DNA from 4 places in the Paenibacillus sp. MAHUQ-45 genome. Region 2 is predicted to be linked to each of the others. Evidence: riboswitches for the same ligand, from Rfam matches in the RefSeq annotation. Region 2 holds a riboswitch; each other region holds the start of a gene.
What was found. A riboswitch is a leader RNA that binds a small molecule or an ion and turns the genes downstream of it on or off. The one in region 2 is predicted to bind cyclic di-GMP.

Region 1 (3,113 bases), on a different contig from region 2:
ATTATATTAAATCCCTCGTCCATAGTATTCAGACGAGGGATTTTCAAATCATGACATTATATAAATACGAATGTTCAGGCAAGCTCTAGACGAGATAACACATATTTAGGTAAAGAGATGTAGTAGGGATACACTCATGATAGCCCACAGCCAAATATAAGGAGGAGATAAGAATAACATGCGTTGCTTAACGATACGGCAGCCCTGGGCTACATTGGTTGCGCTTGGCGAGAAGAACTATGAAACCCGTTCATGGCGAACGTCATATTGTGGGGAGCTGGCAATCCATGCTGGTCTTAAAATAGACAAGGCCGCGTGTAGACGAGAGCCGATTCAATCGATACTCGCAAAGCATGGCTATACAGAAGAGAATTTACCCACGGGTGTTATTATTGCTATAGGCAAACTGAAGGAGTGCCATGGTATTACCGGGTTGAATAGTGTCGCGCAGCAGATAGACGAGCATGAACGGGCTTTTGGCGACTATACGGAAGGACGTTTTGCCTGGGAGCTGGAGGATGTTCGTGCGTTGGTTCATCCTGTTCTGGCCAAGGGGCGGCTCGGCTTCTGGGAGTATCCCCTCTTGGGTGAAGAGGACCATTTATAATCTTCGTTAACAAACATCGTGATGTTTTTTAAGCTAATTTTTATCTTAAGATCAGCTTATTTTCAGGTTCAGGGGTTATATTGAATTTACCAAACGCCCCCCAGTGTTTAGTGGTATAGATTTTGGGTCCTGCCAACTCCCATGGCAGGGCCTATTTTTTTCTTATTCCTAAAGTAGAGTGAATTTAGAGCTGCGGAGCAGGCTTGATTCCGTATTGTTCCTGCTCATTCCGGAAGGCCGAAATATCCAGTCCCAAGTATCTGCGCATATGGATTCCCGCTTGTGCAGCAATGAGTTCATTCAGCAGCAGCATCCGTTCGTGATATCCTCGGCAGATGAATTTGGCTTCAAGGCCATGCGGGAGCTTGTGCTGTTCATATACCTTAATGCCGCGCATCCGCATCTCCGTACGAATATCCCTGAGATCTGCAGTAGCTGCACTGGCTGCCGTATCCAGGACTTCAAGATAAGGTGAAGGTGTTCGGAGTTGTGCAGAAATGATGCCAGCATCGCGTTCAAAAGCAGATAGGATCAGCGGGAGAAGCAAATACGATTTTACCAGATGATTATCTATACTCTCGGCTTTGTGCATGCGTATCACCACCTAAAATGAGAACGTATATTCCTATTTTACTCCGAATTTCAAAAAATATTCAATGGTATTTATAAACAAACTAATAAATGTGATTTAATTCACAATACATTTGGAGGGATGATATTATATTTAATTTGAAATACTAAAAAGAAGACTATTGTAATATTAAAGGAGAAGTGAGCCATGGAGCAAGAAGGGAATATTTATAGAGGGATGTTGTTTGGACTATTCCTGAGTATTCCGTTGTGGGTCTCAATTATTGGCTGGATACAGCTGTTCTAAAAAAGAGGATAAAATGACGATTTGAAGCGCCTTTTGGCGCTTTTTTTATTTAAAGATTGTACAAAAAGGAATTCGTTGACAATCATATAACGCCAAGCTACACTATGGGTAAATTCAGAATAAGATGTATTACACAGGGCCTGTCGTATGTTGTTTTGCGGGCATCTCTATCAATTTAATATCATCATGTATAATAGCAAACCGTCTGAAAAGACGGGACGCAAAGTTTAGGAGTCTAAAGTGCTAACAAGTGCCATGACCGTCCGACTGCCATGAAGAGAGCTCCTCTACTTCTTGGTGGTCTTTTTTTGTTGTCATCGTAGCTGCTACGAGATCATATAGAATTTAATAGGAGGTGTAAACATTGAGGAAAAGAATGAAGTCGGCAGTGAAATTGTTCCTGGCAGGGCTGCTGACACTGGGAAGTACGTTTTCCCTGGGCGTCCCGGTGAACGCAACACCGGACTCGCCGTATACCCAGACGCCAGTCTTGGGGGTTGCCGGGAATTTTAACGCTTTTGTGTTTGGAGATTTTACGCAGACGAACGACCAGATTCACGGGCGGCTTGCCGCCGCAGGGAATATCAGTCTGCAAAGTTACGGCGTATCTAAGGATGCCCCGGGCGGCGATGTTCTAATTGCGGGAGGAAACATTAATATTACTGATGGAACAGTGTATGGCAAAGCCGTTTATGGTGGGACCTTATCCAAGACAAGGGCTGATATCAAGGAAGGTGAGAGAAAGGCTAGTCCAGTTCCAATTGATTTTGCTAAGGAAAAGCAATTTCTGATTAACAAATCGGCTGAGCTGGCGTCTCTCCCTGAGGCAGGGTCTTTCAAGAAGGAGTTCGGGAAAATAACCATTAACGCTCCGGAAGATTTTAATGTCGTAAATCTATCTGCCTCCGACTTGGTGAATGCCAATGGTCTTCAGTTCAACATTGCAAACAATGGCACAGTTATAGTCAATGTTAGTGGAGGCGCCATCAGCATTCCTAGTTTTCAAATTTGGGGTGGAAGTCCCCGGAAGGTATTATTTAATTTTTACCAAGCAGGCTCGATCAGTATAGCTAATACAACCATAGAAGGTACGATCTTGGCGCCGAAAGCAAGTGTGTTCTACAATTACGCGGAGTTGCATGGGACGTTGATAGCCACTTCATTTAACGGTTATGTGCAAATGCACCATTATCCGTTTGAAGGAACCACCCCGTCAACAACGCCAACGCCGAAGCCGACAGTGACACCGACGGCCACGCCAACAGCAACGCCTACGCCGAAGCCGACAGCGACACCAACGGCCACGCCAACAGCGACGCCAACGCCGAAGCCGACAGTGACACCAACGGCCACGCCAACAGCAACGCCAACGCCGAAGCCGACAGTGACACCGACGGCCACGCCAACAGCAACGCCAACGCCGAAGCCGACAGTGACACCGACGGCCACGCCAACAGCAACGCCTACGCCGAAGCCGACAGTGACACCAACGGCCACGCCAACAGCAACGCCTACGCCGAAACCGACAGCGACACCAACGGCTACGCCAACAGCAACGCCTACGCCGAAGCCGACAGCGACACCGACGGCTGTGCCAACAGCAACGCCTACGCCGAAACCGACAGCGAC
Region 2 (3,113 bases):
ATCGGTAGATACCCAATCGGAAGGCATGCGCAAGAATATTGAAGCTACACAAAAAGTAGCTGATACTATTGATGCCCTCTCCCATAACGCTCGCGGTATCACCATGATTACCAAGACAATTACCGAAATTGCGGAACAGACCAACCTGTTATCCTTGAATGCTTCCATCGAAGCTGCCCGTGCCGGAGAGCATGGCCGCGGGTTCGCCGTGGTCGCCCACGAAGTTCGCAAACTGGCTGAGGAATCAACGGCCTCGACCAAAGAGGTCTTCAGCTTGGTGCGAAGCATTGAAGCCGATATCAAGGAAGCCATTGCGAATATTACCATCAATGAGGAAGTCGTTCAGGTACAGAATGAAATGATCATTCAGACTGCACAAATTTTCGGGCAAATTGTCCAAAGCGTACAGTACATTACCGAGCAGATCGCCGCCTTCTCTTCGGAAAGCGATCTGATGCTGGACAGTGCCCTGAAAATCTCCTCTGCGATCGAGAACATCTCCGCCATTACCCAGCAAACAGCGGCCAGCACTGAAGAGGTCTCTGCATCGATGAGTGAGCAGATCAATGCTCTGGAATCTGTTGCAGAAGAGAGTGAAAAAATGACGTCAGCCGTCTTCCAGCTACAAAAAACGATTCATATTTTTAAATTTTAGAATTTGTCATCAAAATTTAATTTTTGTTCCTTTCAGCACAAAACTGCCGTATAAGCTCTATTTTATACGGCAGTTTTTCAAACTTATGAAACGTTTGCATTATATCGCTTTCAGACCTTTCCGTAAAATTCATACTCACAAATAACGATTCGCCTTCTCCCCTCTCAAGCATCCTACTTTTAACCCACTCACTTCCATTATAGTTTAGAAAAAAATAAGTATTTGGATTCAATTCTTTCATTAAAAATATCACGGCAAATGATGAGTCAACTAATTTCTTCAATTATTATCTAATCTTCTCCATCCAATTGTTTTGATCCAATTTGCATTTTTGCACCAACCCCTCTAGTCAAATATTCCATACTGACCCAATTAATAGTTTATTTTCGCTCTATTTTGTAACCGCATTCTAATTTACAATACCCCCTTGGATACATTTTAAATTAAAACTATATCCCTATTCTCTTTCATTTTTTTCGTCAAATTCCGAGTTCATTTGTGTAAAATATATTGACAAAGACGAGCTAGGAATATAATGTAAAGGAAAATTATTCTTATAATTAGTTATATAATTTATATGGGCAAAATTCCTGAAAAGGAATGACGCAAAGCCATGGATCTACAGCCTCATTTTTCTGAGGCCATGACTGCCAGGTTGCAGAGAAAACCAGGAGGATCGACTTAATCTTGCGGTCTGAGTGGCGGTTTTTTGCTTCCAACCTGTGCTCCATTATTCGAGCACAGGTTTTGTTGTTTCTTTATACCCGTTTGTATCGTTCTAATCATTTCGCATCACCAGAACGATAATATATTTATCTTTTTACTTATCCCAATTCATACACTTGAGAGGTGTTTTTTTTGAAGACAGTCGCAGATTTTATGGCGGAGGCACTACGTAATCTCGGAGTAACCCATTCATTTGGTATTATTGGTAAATCCATTTGTCCTTTAGTTCTAAAGATGGTGGATTACGGTATTGAGTTTATTCCTGGAAGACATGAATCCAGTTCCGGGTTTGAAGCCGCAGGCTATGCCCTTAAGACTGGCGGACTAGGTGTTGCTTTCGGAACATCCGGTCCCGGAGGAACGAACCTACTGACTGCAGCGGCCCATGCCAAAGCGAATAACCTTCCGGTACTATTTATTACAGGTCATCAATCCATAAAAGAATTAGGTATTCCGCAATGTCAGGATTCTTCCTCATATCTGGCTGATCTTGCTGATATGTTCAAACCGGCTACTCTATTCAGCAAGCTTGTAGAACGTGGCGATAACTTCAGTACCATTTTCAATCATGCTATCTCGATTGCTCTGAGCGGTAACCGTGGTCCCGTTCATCTTTGCTTGCCTTTCGACGTTCAGACAGAACTGCTGGAAGAATTCCCGGTAGTCTATCCAGAGCGCGAATCGTTCGTAAGCATCTCCAATTTTGACCGTGTAATCAACGCTATCAACAATGCTGAGAACCCACTGATTATTGCGGGTAAAGGTGTTAACCGTTCCGGAGCTCATAAAGAGCTGATCGAATTGGCTGAAACCTTCAACATCCCTGTCGTGACTTCTCCTGGCGGCAAAGGTGCTATTCCTTGGGATCACCCGCTGTATCACGGTCCTGTCGGTGTCGGCGGATGCACTCATGGTGATGATCTGCTAAATCGCAGCGATTTGTATATTGTACTGGGCTCCCGCCTGAGCGATATGACCATCTGTAATCTCAAACGTGAGAACCATCCAGAGACTTTAATTCAGTTCGATAGTGATCCTACGTTTGTGGGCAAAATTCTGACCTCCCAAACAATACCGGTCACCGGGGATCTGCGTGATAATCTTGTGTATTATCTTGAACACCTGGATAGAGATTCTGTGACCAAACGTACTACCGAAAGCTTTAACTATCGGGATGAACTGCCTGAGCTCCCTGGTCTCTCTCTGGCTTCAGTCATGAATGTGATGAGTGATCTGATTCCATACAACAACACTATGTTCGTGGATGACGGAAGCCATGGCTTTAATGCCGTTAAATGGTATAACGTTAAAAAACCGGGCAGTTTTGTGTTTGATGCCTATTTTGCCTGCATGGGCAACGCCATTGGCATGGCTATCGGCGCCAAGGTTGCATCACCGGATGAAACGATCTTCTGTGTGACTGGCGATGGATGCTTTATGATGCTCGGTGCAGAGATTAATACAGCAGTATGTAAGGATATCCCGGTTATTTTTATCGTTGTGAACAACATGCAACTGGATATGGCGCTTAAGGGAATGCAGAAGACTACGGGCCGAATTGACGGAACCCTATTCGAAGTCCCAATGGACGCCGTGAAGTTTGGTGAATCCCTTGGAGCAAGCGGATATCGCTGTGAGACGTTGGAACAATTCTCCGCTGCGATCGAAGATGCGGTAGCCTTGAACAAGGTTGCAGTAATCGAACTGTTGACAGACCGTGACGAAGTACCAC
Region 3 (3,113 bases), on a different contig from region 2:
ACGCTTTTGGCCTACGAAAGTCTTGTGCAGGAAGGTCTCAAACTGCTCCACTTGAATTAGCCGATTCAGCAAATCCTTGCGTTCGGCGGTATTCAATGGCGCAGGTGAGTTAACGGACTCCGCCTGGCTGTTCAACCAGCGAAGTTCCTGTTCATCATGCACATGACCAAATTCGTAGGCTATAGTTTGTGTATAGGCTTGGCGCATCCGGTGAACGGCGTCCCAAGCGGTTTGAATATTATCCGGGACATTCTCCCAAATTAGTGAAGCAGGGAGGGCCATGAGGTCCTCTCGCGTCAATTCATACGTTTCATGATTCAGCCATTTTGTCATAGGATTGTGATCCCGCTCCAGCGGGTCAATATTGGCGGCCAAATGGCCATATATACGAATGTTAGCGATTAGCTTAGAGGCTTTGACAGCCTTGCGAAGCCAAACTGCATCTCCCGAGACGATAGGCTGCGGAGCTGGTTCAGCATCCGGCGCCAGGGGAGGCGGGCCATAAACAGTAAAAAGTTCACGGTAATTATTTTCAACTGAGGAGGGGTCTTTCACAAACTGCTCATACTTCTCCTGAATGTAGCCCAGATTGGGGCCATAATATTTGCTCCAAACAGATTCATTGTAGGGCTCTTTGGCTGCCATGAATACATCCTCCTAACGGATGAACTCCAAACGCGGGGCGCTGGTATGGGCCTTGTTCGGAGCTGTGATGGTTGCGTTTTCATTTCCTTACTATTGTGCTACTTTCGGTGGCCTTAATCAATTCATACTTTCGTCCAATCCAATCGCAAAACGGTATGGTTCAGCCTGGTCATTGATGCCATAGCGCCATAAATAGATTACATCAACAAGTGTAACTATTAAAATAATTCGATAGTCCTCGTTTTTTTTATAAAACCTGATTACAATGCTCGGATATGGGTTAATGGTTCTATAATTAGTCTATTTTGGGTTAGTAGAATTATTAATAAGTTCAAAATTGTGCATTGGGTACAGGTGGTTTCAACTTGGACAGGTATTAGTCAAAAAGAGCTAAACTTTTTACATTTCTCACCTTAGAAATTCCCAGAAAACGACACACTTTTCCGATTCTTTCTTGTATAATGTTATTGCAGTATGGTTTTTAATAATAATTTCTAGCCAGATCCTTTCATGTAAAGGGTCCAGTAAAGGGTAAACCTGTTGAAAGGCAGGGGCACAAAGTCTCGGGTCTAAGGTAGAAATACTACGACGGCCGGACTGCCTGGGGACGCGAAATCTTAGGAGGAGATTTTTTGGATAAGTCCAACCAGGGGAACAACGGAGAACTGCAGACAGTTGATCTGGATTTAGAATGGGTATATTTGCTGCTGAGTGCCAAGAAGGCGGGCATCAAGGCGGAGGAGATTCGCCGTTTCTTTAATGAGAAGGCTTTGAAGGCTATTTAGCAGCTTGAATCATAACAGATACATATAGAGAAGGGCACAGCATATGCTGTGCCCTTCTCTATATGATGGGGCCCCAAGCTATTGAAGCGCTCAGGGCCGAAATCTTTAATCCTTTTGTTCAAGACGCCATTTTTGATAATCTAGAAATTCCTTGAACTCCCGCTTGCTGATGCCGGAGCTCATTGCCTCTTGCACGAGCCGGAACCATTCCGAATCCAGCGGCGTCTCTTCAGTGTCGGAGAGGTCTCCATATAGCAACACGTGAATAGATACTTGTAGTGCGTCGGCAATTTTTTCAATGAATTGGATAGAGGGGTTGGACTGAATATTTCTCTCAACATTACTCAGGTACGACTTGGCCACATCCGCCTTGTCCGCAAGTTCGGATAAGGATAAGCCCTTCTCGACCCGGAGTTCATGGATGCGCCCTCCCATATTATCAGGCACGATGACAACGCCCCTCCGTACTTTTTGTATAAGTATAACAAATTTCCTTGAAACGGACAAAGACACATTGCTGTTCAGAGGAGAAAAGAGGAGGGGATTGGAGCAAAAACCGGCATGTCTTAGCCCGGTGAAGGGTGTAAGAGATGCCGGTAGTTTTTAGGAATCAGACTTATTTTAATTCTCCGGCGCCTTGCTTGGCGTTGAAGGTCAACTTCACGTCCAGTTTGTCACCTTGGAAGATGTTTTGATCCTGGCCGTTCTCAACGAACTCAAAGGCTAATTTGAGCGTCTTGGATTGGGCTGCGGAGATGCCGCCTGGGAAGGCATTGGCTACCAAATCGTAGCCTGGATTGCTCTGCAAATCCTTGAGTGTTGCTTCGGCAACGACATGGCCAGCAATTGAGCCGCTAGTATAGCTGCTGTCAAGGAGCTTTACTTTAAAGTGAGCACCCAGATCCTGTCCGGCGTTGTTGCTGTTAGTATCAGTTACGATATACGTAGTAACCAGCTTCAGTTCTTTAATGTCGAGCGAGCCGCTATTCTGCAGAGTGAAGTTGCGGACAGCGATGTCACCTGGCTTCAGATTGCTCAGGTTCACATTTTGCTCAGGATTAGTATTCAGATCCAGCGTACCAGCGGCGAAAGTTGCTGTGCTTTCCGCTGTATCGCTGAAGTAAGCGAAGGTGCCGCCCCCGATTAAAGACAATCCCAAAGCCGCCGTTGCTACGCCAAGACCCAATGTTTTTTTGATACCCATGAATAAATTCCTCCTCTTATATGGTTAATAAAATGGTAGACAAAATAGTTAATGCGTTGAGATCGAACGGCTTACTTGTATTCGCCAGCGCCTTGTTTAGCCTCGAAGGTCCACTTCAATTTCAGGCTGTCTCCCTGGTAGTAGTTCTGAGGCTGGAGGTTGTCGACAAAGGCAAACTGAACAGACAGCTTATCCAGAGTTCCTGCCTTGATCCCTGATTTTTCGCCGAAAACTGAACCAAGGATGCCTGCTTTTACAAGGTCAGGCGAAAGGTTTTCCAGCTCAGACAGTTTTTTAATCAGAACCGGAGAAGTGATCTTGTCTTTATTAACCAGGAAGGTGACCACGATGTCATCTTTCAAGTTATGGGTTCCATTGTCATTGTTCACGTCTATAACTTCAGTTGCCGTTTTCAGCAGCACTTGGGAAATATCAAGTGAGCCGCTATTCTTCAGCTTGAAGTCTCTGGTGATGATATC
Region 4 (3,113 bases), on a different contig from region 2:
AAGGACAATTGTCTTCTTATCCCGGGAGCCTATAGTTCAGTAGCCCTGCCAAAGAGCAGGGCTACCGATCGGCTGAAAAGAATCTCATTGCTGTGATCCGTTAAATGCGTAAGGACTAGATAACGTAGTTCTCAGTTCCGTCCACGCTCGCGAACAATGCGCTGGTCGGAACGGCTTCCTTCACCTGACTAGGGCTTGCCCACATCAGGCGCACTCGGGCATCACCCAGATTCTCGTAATACTCCACTTTGATATCATACAGCTCCCCGGCATTCAGGGCGATGCTCCCCTGATGCTCAGTCCCGCTTTGATTATTCCAGCTGTCAATGATCGGCAGCCCGTTGATCCACACCCGAATGCCATCATCGGATTCAGTGTAGATCTGATAATTCTCGCTATACAGCGGTTTGATTTTCCCCGTCCAACGGATAGAGAAATTATCAACACCCAGCAAGGCTACATCCGGTGAACCCTGCCTCCAGTTATAATCAATCGCTGCATCATTCCGGGTAAGAACCGCCGTACCGGAAAGCTGCATATTGTTGAAGTATTCCCCCGTTAACCCATTCGCCATCGTATGCTTTCCCCCTGTTCCAGTATTCCCTGTTGGTGCAGCAGGAGGTTTCGGTGTGTTTGATGGCGTAACAGCGGGTACTGGAGGAGCCGGTGGTGGCGTAGGTGCCGGTACCGCTCCAGCCGCAAATTTGTCTCTGGTTACCGTGTAGCTGTTGTTCATAAAACCTTTAATATCATCAGTGTGGTTATTATCGTATAGCATTTTTCCCCAGGTCATCATAAAGGTCCATTTGCTCTGGGTCTCTCTCAGCTTGGCTACGTCTGGCATTTCCCCGTTCTCTCCGATACCGATCGGCTTCCCGGCCGCCAGCGCCAGCAGACTGTCGTAATGGCTTTGTTTATAATCGTTCTCATATATATCTGCAGCGAGAATGTCTACTTTATCCGCACCCGGATAGGTCAGAGCATACGGATCCGCCCAGGCATTCGGGGCATTCGGACTCCATACCCACAGCAGATTATTCAATTTATGAACGTTAACAAAACGGTCATACATAATATTCCAAAGTGCAGCGAAATTATTTTTCTTTCCCCACCAGAACCAATCTCCATTCATTTCATGGTACGGCCGCCATAATACAGGTACCCCTGCATCACGTAAGCTTTTCAAAGGTATCGCCACTTTATCCAGTTCGGCAATCAGGTTGTTGTACTGTACCGTCCCTGGTGTAACGTACTTATTGAATTCCGCTTGGCTGAGACTTCTGGAGACATTGGACCAATCATAGCTGGTTCCCGGTAGGCTCTGATGGAAGGTCATGGCGACTACTCCGCCGCTTTTGCTCCAACTGATGGCGCTGTTCACTACATTCTGACGATACCAGGCAACCTGGCTCTCATTCTGCCCGCTGATAGCGCCCATCTCGTAACCGTGCAGTGCGGCATATTTACCGCTGGTATCTTGCAGCTTGAGATTGAACTCATCGGGACTCTCCAGGTAGTCATGCTGCCCTGCAATAATTCCTTTACCGGATAAAGAGTACATGTAGTTAAGTAATTTTACAGCTTCGGGCGAGGCAGCGGGATTCACCGGAGTACCGGAGCCTGCAGCTCCTGCCATAGACGGAACGATTCCCACGCTCAGTGGAAGGGTCGTCAGAAACAGAGCAACGGACAGGAGTGCGCGCAACAAACGATACTTACGGTAAGCTTTCAACATACATCTCCCTTTCGGTAGCCAGGCTGCCATTCTTGCGAAAGGCCCTATAGCTTTGCGTCCCTATCTTTCGATAGGTTTGCCGTTTTCGTTATTGAAGGATCTATCCCTCTTACCGTAAATATCGACGCTATTTAATTATTTTTTAGTGCATTTATGAAAAAAATATCATTTTTGAGTCTTTATACCTGTTTTAAAAGCTTCGCATTTGGTTAAATAGATAGTTTGTTCTACTAAATTCCCCTACGCTCGAATCCGGTCCTAGGAAATAAACTGATGCAGCTCAATATCATCCCAATTCAGGGTGATACGGATATTATCTTCCTCTACCAGTTCAGAGCCTGTCTGCACTTCAATAAACTCCACGTCCGTTAAAGCCAGAATGGCATGCTTGGTGCCTTCCGGAATGCGAACCACATCGCCCGCCTTTACGTTATACATTTTCTCATTCAAAACAATGCTGGCTTCCCCGCTGATAATGGTCCAGACCTCACTGCGCTTGCGGTGCAACTGATAGCTGATATTCTTCCCTTGTGAGATGCAAATCCGTTTCGTCAGCACCTCATTGCCTTCTTCATATTTCACATAGTCAATGACACGATAATGACCCCAGCGACGTTCCTCGTACATTGGGCGCTGATCAAACGACTTCAGCACTTCTTTGATCCGTGGGCTTTCCGCTTTATGGGTTACGAGAATTCCGTCGGGACTGGCAGCGATAATTAGATCTTTTGCACCAATGACCGTAATCGGAATATCCAGTTCATTCACGAGGCAGGTGCCTTCGGAATCAGCCGTAACAACCCCTTTGCCGACATGATTGCTGCTCATCTCTTCCGTCAATGTATTCCACGTGCCCAGGTCCTTCCAGAATCCATCATACGGCTGCACAACAATCCGTTCTTCCTTCTCTACCACTTCGTAGTCAAAACTGATGGAGGACAGCAGTTTATACTGCTTCTGCAGTTCCTCATAGTTGAGAGGCAGCCCTTTACGCTGCAAAATATCCAGCAAATAGCCAAGACGGAAAGCAAACACACCACAGTTCCACAGCGCATTGCGACTGATCAGCTTCTCCGCCTGCACGCGATCCGGCTTCTCCTGAAAATGGCTTACCTGCATAAAGCCGCTCGCCGCAGGCTCATCGGAGGTCGGGATGATATATCCGTATTTCTCCGAAGCATGCTCAGGCACCACACCCATCAGCGCCAGATTAGCGCCGCTCTCCTCCATCGTATGTTCAAGCTGGGCTACCGTTTCAAAGAAAGCAGCCTCAACATAAGGGTCCACTGGCAAAATAGCCACCGTCTCGGCAGGCGACACGCCAGCCACGGTATATAAATAGGCTGCTGTCAGCGCAATAGCCGGGAAGGTATCGCGG

Region 1: it holds a riboswitch for cyclic di-GMP, as region 2 does, so the genes downstream of both, AC3Y23_RS26045 (choice-of-anchor A family protein) here and AC3Y23_RS03750 (thiamine pyrophosphate-binding protein) in region 2, are expected to answer to the same signal.
Region 3: it holds a riboswitch for cyclic di-GMP, as region 2 does, so the genes downstream of both, AC3Y23_RS21800 (anti-repressor SinI family protein) here and AC3Y23_RS03750 (thiamine pyrophosphate-binding protein) in region 2, are expected to answer to the same signal.
Region 4: it holds a riboswitch for cyclic di-GMP, as region 2 does, so the genes downstream of both, AC3Y23_RS19345 (glycosyl hydrolase) here and AC3Y23_RS03750 (thiamine pyrophosphate-binding protein) in region 2, are expected to answer to the same signal.

What each region holds. Positions count from the first base shown of each region.
Region 1 is NZ_JBYUPV010000016.1:79,410-82,522, reverse strand. Features, by position in the region: gene AC3Y23_RS26055 (ASCH domain-containing protein) at 179-607, shown strand; gene AC3Y23_RS26050 (YhjD family protein) at 792-1,199, opposite strand; cyclic di-GMP riboswitch class I at 1,670-1,759, shown strand; partial or broken gene AC3Y23_RS26045 (choice-of-anchor A family protein) at 1,849-3,113, shown strand, end outside.
Region 2 is NZ_JBYUPV010000002.1:9,850-12,962, reverse strand. Features, by position in the region: gene AC3Y23_RS03760 (methyl-accepting chemotaxis protein) at 1-655, shown strand, start outside; gene AC3Y23_RS03755 (hypothetical protein) at 672-938, opposite strand; cyclic di-GMP riboswitch class I at 1,226-1,318, shown strand; gene AC3Y23_RS03750 (thiamine pyrophosphate-binding protein) at 1,505-3,113, shown strand, end outside.
Region 3 is NZ_JBYUPV010000011.1:64,995-68,107, reverse strand. Features, by position in the region: gene AC3Y23_RS21805 (2-oxoglutarate dehydrogenase E1 component) at 1-645, opposite strand, end outside; cyclic di-GMP riboswitch class I at 1,166-1,250, shown strand; gene AC3Y23_RS21800 (anti-repressor SinI family protein) at 1,278-1,430, shown strand; gene AC3Y23_RS21795 (helix-turn-helix domain-containing protein) at 1,536-1,865, opposite strand; gene AC3Y23_RS21790 (TasA family protein) at 2,047-2,634, opposite strand; gene AC3Y23_RS21785 (TasA family protein) at 2,706-3,113, opposite strand, start outside.
Region 4 is NZ_JBYUPV010000009.1:34,474-37,586, reverse strand. Features, by position in the region: gene AC3Y23_RS19345 (glycosyl hydrolase) at 116-1,735, opposite strand; cyclic di-GMP riboswitch class I at 1,746-1,826, opposite strand; gene AC3Y23_RS19340 (sugar phosphate nucleotidyltransferase) at 1,994-3,113, opposite strand, start outside.